Regions from separate parts of the Bradyrhizobium sp. LB13.1 genome, predicted to be linked through region 1. Evidence: predicted binding sites of a transcription regulator. Region 1 holds the regulator's gene; the other holds the start of a gene.

Region 1 (4,414 bases):
TCTTCAGCCTCGGCCTGAACAAGACGATGGCGAACCTGCCGGTCACCATCAACAACTTCGTGCAGAGCCCCTACGCCTATTGGAAGCAGCTCGCCTGGAGCGGTGCGCTGCTCATCACCCTGACCGTTCTTGCCCTGAATATTGGCGCGCGCATCCTTGGCGCCGAGAGGACCGCAAAATGAGTGATCTTTCCGTATCGATGAGCGCGGCCGGCGGACTGCCCCCCGCGCCGATGCTGCCCGAGGCGCCCCCCAAGGTGACCGTTCGCAACCTGAACTTCTATTACGGCGAGCACCACGCGCTGAAGAACATCAACCTGACGCTCGGCGCCAATCGCGTCACGGCGTTCATCGGCCCGTCGGGCTGCGGCAAGTCGACCCTGCTGCGCATCTTCAACCGGATGTACGACCTCTATCCGGGCCAGCGCGCCACCGGTCAGCTCATGCTCGACCAGACCAACATCCTCGACCCCAGGCTGGACCTCAATTTGCTGCGCGCCCGCGTCGGCATGGTGTTCCAGAAGCCGACGCCGTTCCCGATGACGATCTACGAAAACATCGCGTTCGGCATCCGTCTCTACGAGAAGATCTCGAAATCCGAGATGGACGGCCGGGTCGAGAAGGCGCTGCGCGGCGGCGCGCTGTGGAACGAGGTCAAGGACAAGCTCAACGCCTCCGGCCTGTCGCTCTCCGGCGGCCAGCAGCAACGCCTCTGCATCGCCCGCACCGTCGCGGTGCGGCCCGAGGTGATCCTGTTCGACGAACCCTGCTCGGCGCTCGACCCGATCTCGACCGCCAAGGTCGAGGAGCTGATCCAGGAGCTCTCCGAGGACTACACGATCGCGATCGTCACCCACAACATGCAGCAGGCGGCGCGCGTCTCCGACAAGACCGCCTTCATGTATCTCGGCGAGCTGATCGAGTTCGACGACACCAACAAGATCTTTACGTCGCCGACCGACCGGCGCACGCAGGATTACATCACCGGCCGGTTCGGCTGAGGAGACGCGACATGGGTTCTGAACATACCGCAAAGGCCTTCGACACCGACCTCCAGGAACTCACCCGGCTGGTTGCCGAGATGGGCGGCATCGCCGAGCGCATGATCGTCGATTCCGTCGACGCGCTGATCCGCCGTGACGTTCCGCTCGGCCAGCGCGTCGTCACCATCGACACCGAGCTCGACGCGCTCCAGAAGAAGATCGAGGAGCGCGCCGTGCTCACCATCGCCCGCCGTCAGCCGATGGCGGTCGATCTGCGCGAGATCGTCGGCGCCATGCGCGTCGCGACCGATCTCGAGCGCATCGGCGACCTCGCCAAGAACATGGGCAAGCGCGTCGCGGCGCTGGAGACGGATTTCCATCCGCTCAAGCTGTTCCGCGGCCTGGAGCACATGACAGACCTCGTGCAGCAGCAGGTCAAGTCGGTGCTGGACGCCTATGCCGCACATGATTTGCCGGCGGCGATGGCGGTGTGGAAGGGCGACGAGGAAGTCGACGCCATCTGCACTTCGCTGTTCCGCGAGCTCCTCACTTACATGATGGAGGATCCGCGCAACATCTCGTTCTGCATCCATTTGATGTTCTGCGCCAAGAACATCGAGCGGATCGGCGACCACGCCACCAACATCGCCGAGACCGTGTTCTACATGATCGAGGGCCAGGCGATCACCGACAAGCGGCCGAAGGGCGATATGACGACCTTCGCCAGCTCGATACCGAACACCTAGGGAGCAACGACCCAGATGGGCGCACGCATTATGGTGGTTGAGGACGAGGAAGCCCTGACCGAGCTTCTCCGCTACAACCTCGAAGGCGACGGCTATGACGTCGAGACGGTCATGCGCGGCGACGACGCCGACACCCGTCTCAAGGAGCACATTCCCGATTTGATCGTGCTCGACTGGATGCTGCCGGGCCTGTCGGGCATCGAATTGTGCCGGCGGCTTCGCACCCGTCCCGAGACCAAGCAGCTCCCGATCATCATGCTCACCGCGCGCGGCGAGGAAAGCGAGCGGGTGCGGGGTCTTGCGACCGGCGCCGACGATTACATCGTCAAGCCGTTCTCGGTGCCGGAGCTCCTGGCGCGCGTGAAGGGCCTGCTGCGGCGCGCAAGCCCCGAACGGCTCGCCGCTGTGCTCGCCTTTGGCGACATCGAGCTCGACCGCGACAAGCGCCGCGTGGCGCGCTCGGGCCGGCCGATCGATCTCGGCCCGACCGAATATCGCCTGCTGGAGTTCTTCCTGGAGCATCCGGGGCGGGTGTTCTCGCGCGAGCAACTGCTCGACAGCGTCTGGGGCCGCGACATCTACATCGACGAGCGTACCGTCGACGTGCATATCGGCCGCCTGCGCAAGCTGCTCAATCTGGGCCGCGAGCAGGACCCGATCCGCACCGTCCGCGGCGCCGGCTACGCGCTGGATGATCGTTTTGCCAAGGCGGAGCAGCAGGCGTAACTCGCTTCAAGCTCCGCCGTCGTTCCGGATCGGCACGCGCTTTTGGCACGCTTGTCCGGGACGACATCAAGTGGGCCGAGGCGTCATCGTGTGACGGCGCCGCCCTTGCAGTCAGCTAAATCCGCTAGCTCAGCGCGGGCCCGGCTTCACCGGTGCGCGGCGCCGATCCGACGCCGGCTGATACGCGACGCGCGAGTGCTGGGCGCAATAGGGCAGCCCGGAAAGCGCCTTGCCGCCGCAGAAGAAGAAATCCGGGGTCGAGGGATCGCCGACCGGCCAGTGGCAGGTCGCCTCGTTCAGCTCGAGCAGCGATAGCCGCTGGCTCATCGGCACCACGTTGTCGTAGGTGACCGGTTCGGCCTCCACTTCGACCTCGAAAGCCTGTGCCAGCGCGGTGTTGCCGCGCGAGATCGGACGGGTCACCCGCATCATATGCTGCGCGGGGCGCGCCTTGCGCGGCCGGGGCGCTGCCGATGAAGGGCTCTTGGCGCGACCCGACAGGCCGAGCCTGTGCACTTTGCCGATCACGGCATTGCGGGTCACATTACCGAGCTCAGCCGCGATCTGGCTGGCCGAAAGTCCGGCCTCCCAGAGCTTTTTAAGCTGCTCGACGCGATCATCGGACCAGGTCAAAACTGTCATTGCACCCTTTCCCTCGCTGCCGGCCTGCCATCCTGGCGCCTCGCAGCGAATGCCTAAGCCTTTAAAAACCCGTGCCGCCAGAATCCCTTAAGGCTCGCCGGGCGTGACTAGAACGCCCGAACGTTTACGCCGGTACATAAGGACTTAGAGATCAGAACCACTGCACGAGATGTCGTATCTGACAATCCAAACGCTACAATATGGCGTGACTCCCGCGCAAGAGTCCGCCGACTCGCTTCCACATGTTCCGTGGTGAAATCCCGCGAAATCGGCACCGCAAGATTACGGATTCAGCGTTTCGCGAGGCTTTCCGGGGCGGCATTGACACCCGTCTTCCCAAGCATAAGATAGTGACACGTGCCGCCCCGAAAAGGCGGCACGTTTCGTTTTCCGGGCCGGTCAATGGTGCGTTGCGCAATGCACGCGTCACACCGTCCGCAACATCCAAGTGACATCATGACCAACAGCGCAGCGCCGCATTTGCTCCCCGTTTTCGCCAGAACCGACCTCGGTTTCGAGCGCGGCGAAGGCTGCTGGCTGATTGCGATCAATGGCGAGCGCTATCTCGATTTCACCTCGGGTGTCGCGGTGAACGCGCTCGGCCATGCCCATCCCGCGCTGGTCAAAGCGTTGCAGGAGCAGGCCACGAAGCTCTGGCACATGTCGAACCTGTTCCAGAGCCCGGATGGCGAGAAGCTCGCCAACCGCCTCTGCCATGAGAGTTTTGCGGACTTCGTGTTCTTCTGCAATTTCCGGCGCCGAGGCGCTGGAGGGCGTGATCAAGCTGGTCCGCCATCATCACTTCTCCCAAGGGCATCCGGAACGTTACCGCATCATCACCTTCGAAGGCGCGTTCCACGGCCGCACGCTGGCGACGCTGGCCGCGACGGGATCTGCAAAATATCTGGAAGGTTTTGGTCCGCCGATGGATGGCTTCGACCAAATCCCGCATGGCGATATCGAGGCCGTGAAGAAAGCGATCGGTCCGCAGACCGCCGGTATCCTGATCGAGCCGATCCAGGGCGAGGGCGGCGTGCGCTCGGCAACCCCGGCCTTCCTCAAGGCGCTGCGCCAGCTCTGCGACGACAAGGGCTTGCTGCTCGCGTTCGACGAGGTGCAGACCGGCATGGGCCGCACCGGCGATCTGTTCGCACACCGCCGTCTCGGCGTGACGCCCGATGTGATGTCGCTGGCGAAGGCGCTCGGCGGCGGCTTTCCGATCGGCGCGGTGCTGGCGACCGCGGATGCGGCGGGCCGGCATGGGGCCCGGCTCGCACGGCTCGACCTTCGGCGGCAATCCGCTCGCGATTTCGGCTGC
Region 2 (4,414 bases), 2.7 Mb from region 1:
AAGATGAAGTCGATGCCGACGGAAGACGATCTGTTCGGCAAGGGCGAGATCCAGCCCAACGGCCGCACCATCCACAATGCCTATCTGTTCGAGGTGAAGAAGCCCTCCGAGTCCAAGGGACCGTGGGACTTCTACAAGCTGGTCGGCACGGTGCCGGGCGACCAGGCCTTCACGCCGCTGTCCGAGAGCAAGTGCGCGCTCTTGAAGAAGTAAGATAACCGCCCGCAGGCCATCAGGCCTGCGGGCGACTTTCAGGGAACGCCGAAGGGACCGGGTGCGGGATCGATGCAGGCTCTTTACGCTCAGCTACTGGTGGGACTGATCAACGGCTCGTTCTACGCGCTGCTCAGTCTCGGGCTTGCCGTGATCTTCGGCATGCTCAACATCATCAATTTCGCCCATGGTGCGGTCTACATGATGGGCGCGTTCGCTGCCTATTTCCTGCTGAACCTCGGCGGCATCAACTACTGGTGGGCGTTGCTGCTTGCGCCGATCATCGTCGGCATCTTCGGCATGATCCTGGAGCGGACCATGCTGCAATGGCTGACCGGGCTGGATCATCTCTACGGTCTGCTTCTGACCTTCGGCATTGCGCTGATTGTGCAGGGCGTGTTCCAGAACTACTTCGGCTCCTCCGGCCTGCCTTACGCCATTCCGGACCAGCTCAAGGGCGGCATGAATCTCGGATTCATGTTCCTGCCCGTCTATCGCGGCTGGGTCGTCATCTTCTCGCTGGTGGTCTGCATCGCGACCTGGTTCCTGATCGAGGAAGACACGGCTCGGCGCTTATTTGCGTGCAGCCACCGAAAACCCGACGCTGGTGCGCGCCTTCGGCGTCAACGTGCCGCGCATGATCACGCTGACCTACGGCCTCGGTGTCGGCCTTGCCGCGCTCGCCGGCGTGCTGTCGGCGCCGATCAACCAGGTGCGGCCGCTGATGGGAGCCGACCTCATCATCGTCGTGTTCGCGGTGGTCGTGATCGGCGGCATGGGATCGATCATGGGCTCCATCATCACCGGCTTCGCGCTCGGTGTGATCGAGGGCATGACCAAGTATTTCTACCCCGAGGCCTCCAACACCGTCGTGTTCGTGCTGATGGTGCTGGTGCTCTTGGTGAAGCCAACGGGATTGACGGGAAGGGCGGCCTGATATGACAGCCTTGACGGACGACACACTGCCGGCCCCCCCGCGCGCGATCCGCGACGAGATGATCGTGTTCGTGGTGATGGCGCTGCTGCTGGCTGCGGTGCCATTCAGCGGCATCTATCCGTTCTTCGTGATGCAGGCGCTGTGCTTCGCGCTGCTGGCCTGTGCATTCAATCTCCTGATCGGCTATGGCGGCTTGCTCTCGTTCGGCCACGCGATGTTCATGGGCACCGCCGGCTATTGCAGCGCGCACGCGCTGAAAGTGTGGGCGTTGCCGCCGGAACTCGGCATCCTCGTCGGCATTGCCGCGGCGTTCGGGCTCTCGCTCATCACCGGCTTCATCTCGATCCGCCGCCAGGGCATCTATTTCTCGATGATCACGCTGGCGCTGTCGCAGCTGCTGTACTTCATCTACCTCCAGGCGCCGTTCACCCATGGTGAGGACGGCATCCAGGGCATCCCGCAGGGCCGCATGTTCGGCGTGTTCGATTTGACCAAGCCGACCGTGCTCTACTACGTGGTGCTGGTCGGCTTCCTCGCCGGCTTCCTGCTGATCTACCGCATCATCAATTCGCCGTTCGGCGAAGTCCTGAAGGCGATCCGTGAGAACGAGCCGCGCGCGATCTCGCTCGGTTACCGGACCGATCAGTACAAGTTCCTGGCTTTCGTCCTGTCGGGCACGCTCGCCGGCTTTGCGGGATCGCTGAAGGTGTTCGTGGCGCAGAACGCTTCGCTCACCGACGTGCACTGGTCGATGTCCGGCGAGGTGGTGCTGATGACGCTGGTCGGCGGGCTCGGGACCATCTTCGGGCCCGTGGTCGGTGCCTTCGCGATCATCGCCATGCAGCAATATCTGGCGAGCTTCGGCCAGTGGGTGACGGTGATCCAGGGCTCGATCTTCGTGATCTGTGTGCTCACCTTCCGCCGTGGCGTCATCGGCGAAATCGCGCATTACCTCCGGCGTTCGCTGTAAGTTATTGATGTATCAGAAAAATCGGTGGCGCGCGAAAGCGGTGGATGATCCGACTCCACAGGTGTGAGGTGGCACGCGCGTGGATCGAAAATGGTCTATGACAGTTTCATGACGGCCCGCTTGGGCTAGGCCATTATCCAAATCCAACCGGTTGTCTCTCCCCCATGATGCGATTGTTTCGCGCTTTCCTGCCCAAGGAAGAACGGTTCTTCGACCTGTTCGACCGCCACGCCCAGACCGTGATTCAGGGCTCGATCGCGCTCCAGGGCATGCTCAACGGGGGCGAGGAGACGCCGGTCTATTGCCAGCGCGTCAACCAGTTCGAGAACGACGCCGACAACATCACCCGCGAGGTGCTGACGGCGGTGCGCCGCACCTTCATCACCCCGTTCGACCGCGGCGACATCAAGAACCTGATCACCTCGATGGACGACGCCATCGACCAGATGCAGCAGACCGCCAAGGCCGTGATGCTGTTCGAGGTTCGCATCTTCGAGCCGCCGATGCGGGAGATCGGCGTGCTCTTGGTGGAATGCGCCAATCTGGTCGGTCGCGCGTTGCCGCTGATGCAGGCGATCGGTCAGAACGTGGCCATGCTGACTGCGATCACGGAAGAATTGACCAAGCTCGAGGGGCGCGTCGACGACCTCCAGGATATCGGGCTGAAGGAACTCTTCCTCAAGCATCGCGACGGCAACGCGATGGATTTCATCGTCGGCGCGGAGATCTACGACCATCTCGAGAAAGTCGCCGACCGCTTCGACGACGTCGCCAACGAGATCAACAGCATCGTCATCGAGCAAGTTTAGGGCAGGGGCCGCGCCGTGGATGTTGCGTTGGGTCTTCCCGTCCTGGTCGGACTGATCGCCGTCGCGCTGCTGTTCGACTTCCTGAACGGCCTGCACGACGCCGCCAATTCGATCGCGACCATCGTCTCGACCCGCGTGCTGCGGCCGCAATTCGCGGTGTTCTGGGCCGCGTTCTTCAATTTCGTCGCCTTCATGGTGTTCGGGCTGCACGTCGCCCAGACCATCGGCACCGGCATCATCGATCCCGCGATCGTGGATGCCCAGGTGATCTTCGCGGCGCTGGTCGGCGCCATCGTCTGGAACCTCGTAACATGGGCGCTCGGCATCCCATCGTCTTCGTCCCACGCATTGATCGGCGGTCTATTTGGTGCCGGCGTGGCCAAAGCCGGCCTTTCGGCGGCGGTCTGGAGCGGATTGTCCAAGACGGTGATCGCGATCGTGCTGTCTCCGCTCGTCGGCTTCCTGCTCGCGATGGTACTGGTTGCGATCGTCTCCTGGGCCTCGGTGCGCTCCACGCCCTTTGCCGTCGATCGCGCCTTCCGCATCCTGCAGTTCGCCTCTGCTTCGCTCTATTCGCTCGGCCATGGTGGCAATGACGCGCAGAAGACCATGGGCATCATCGCCGTGCTGCTCTATTCGCAGGGCCAACTTGGCGGCGAATTCTTCGTGCCCTTCTGGGTGGTGCTCTCCTGCCAGGCGGCCATGGCAATGGGCACGCTGATGGGTGGTTGGCGCATTGTCCGCACGATGGGATTGCGGATTACAAAACTGACCCCGATGCAGGGCTTTTGCGCCGAGACCGGCGGTGCCGCGACCCTGTTCATGGCGACCTTTCTCGGTGTGTTCCCGTCTCGACCACCCACACCATCACCGGCGCGATCGTCGGCGTCGGCGCCGCCCGCCGCCTCTCGGCGGTGCGCTGGAATGTCGCCAGCTCGATCGTCTATGCCTGGGTCATCACGATGCCGGCCTCGGCCATCGTCGCCGCGCTGACCTGGTGGGCAGTACAGATATTCATCAGGTAACGAACTTCAGCCCGACAATCCCGGCGACGATCAGCCCGATGCTGGCGAGGCGGAACGCGGTGGCCGGCTCGCCGAACAGGATGATGCCGAGCGTCGCGGTGCCGACCGCGCCGATGCCGGTCCAGACTGCATAAGCGGTTCCAATCGGCAGCGATTTGAGGGCAAGCCCGAGCAGGATGATGCTGCCGCCCATGGCCCCGAGCGTGAGGACAGACGGGACGAGCTTCGTAAATCCCTCGGTGTATTTGAGGCCGATCGCCCAGGCGATCTCCAGGAGACCGGCGACGAACAGGATGCTCCAGGCCATGGCGACCCTCCCTTCGAGGCAGGGTCGTCCCCGCGACTGGCGTGCTGATGGGCGGGAAGGCCGTCCTTCCCAAGCCTTGATCCAAGCCCGATATGGGGCTGGCCGGAAGGCTCTGCAATCACCAAATGAGGCTTGATAAGGCTCATTTTCCCT

What was found. Region 1 encodes PhoB, which activates phosphate uptake and scavenging genes when phosphate is short. Its sites were predicted from a motif close to TGTCATNNANCTGTCAT; they were not measured.
Region 2: the regulator PhoB is predicted to act here: its motif matches at 2,218-2,234, upstream of ACVWYI_RS17780 (DUF47 domain-containing protein).

What each region holds. Positions count from the first base shown of each region.
Region 1 is NZ_JBSRYQ010000001.1:1,122,108-1,126,521, forward strand. Features, by position in the region: gene pstA (phosphate ABC transporter permease PstA) at 1-182, shown strand, start outside; gene pstB (phosphate ABC transporter ATP-binding protein PstB) at 179-1,000, shown strand; gene phoU (phosphate signaling complex protein PhoU) at 1,012-1,728, shown strand; gene phoB (phosphate regulon transcriptional regulator PhoB) at 1,744-2,454, shown strand; gene ACVWYI_RS05245 (GcrA family cell cycle regulator) at 2,584-3,096, opposite strand; partial or broken gene ACVWYI_RS05250 (acetylornithine transaminase) at 3,553-4,414, shown strand, end outside.
Region 2 is NZ_JBSRYQ010000001.1:3,780,163-3,784,576, forward strand. Features, by position in the region: gene ACVWYI_RS17765 (ABC transporter substrate-binding protein) at 1-213, shown strand, start outside; partial or broken gene ACVWYI_RS17770 (branched-chain amino acid ABC transporter permease) at 286-1,150, shown strand; gene ACVWYI_RS17775 (branched-chain amino acid ABC transporter permease) at 1,152-2,120, shown strand; gene ACVWYI_RS17780 (DUF47 domain-containing protein) at 2,285-2,929, shown strand; partial or broken gene ACVWYI_RS17785 (anion permease) at 2,945-3,954, shown strand; gene sugE (quaternary ammonium compound efflux SMR transporter SugE) at 3,947-4,261, opposite strand.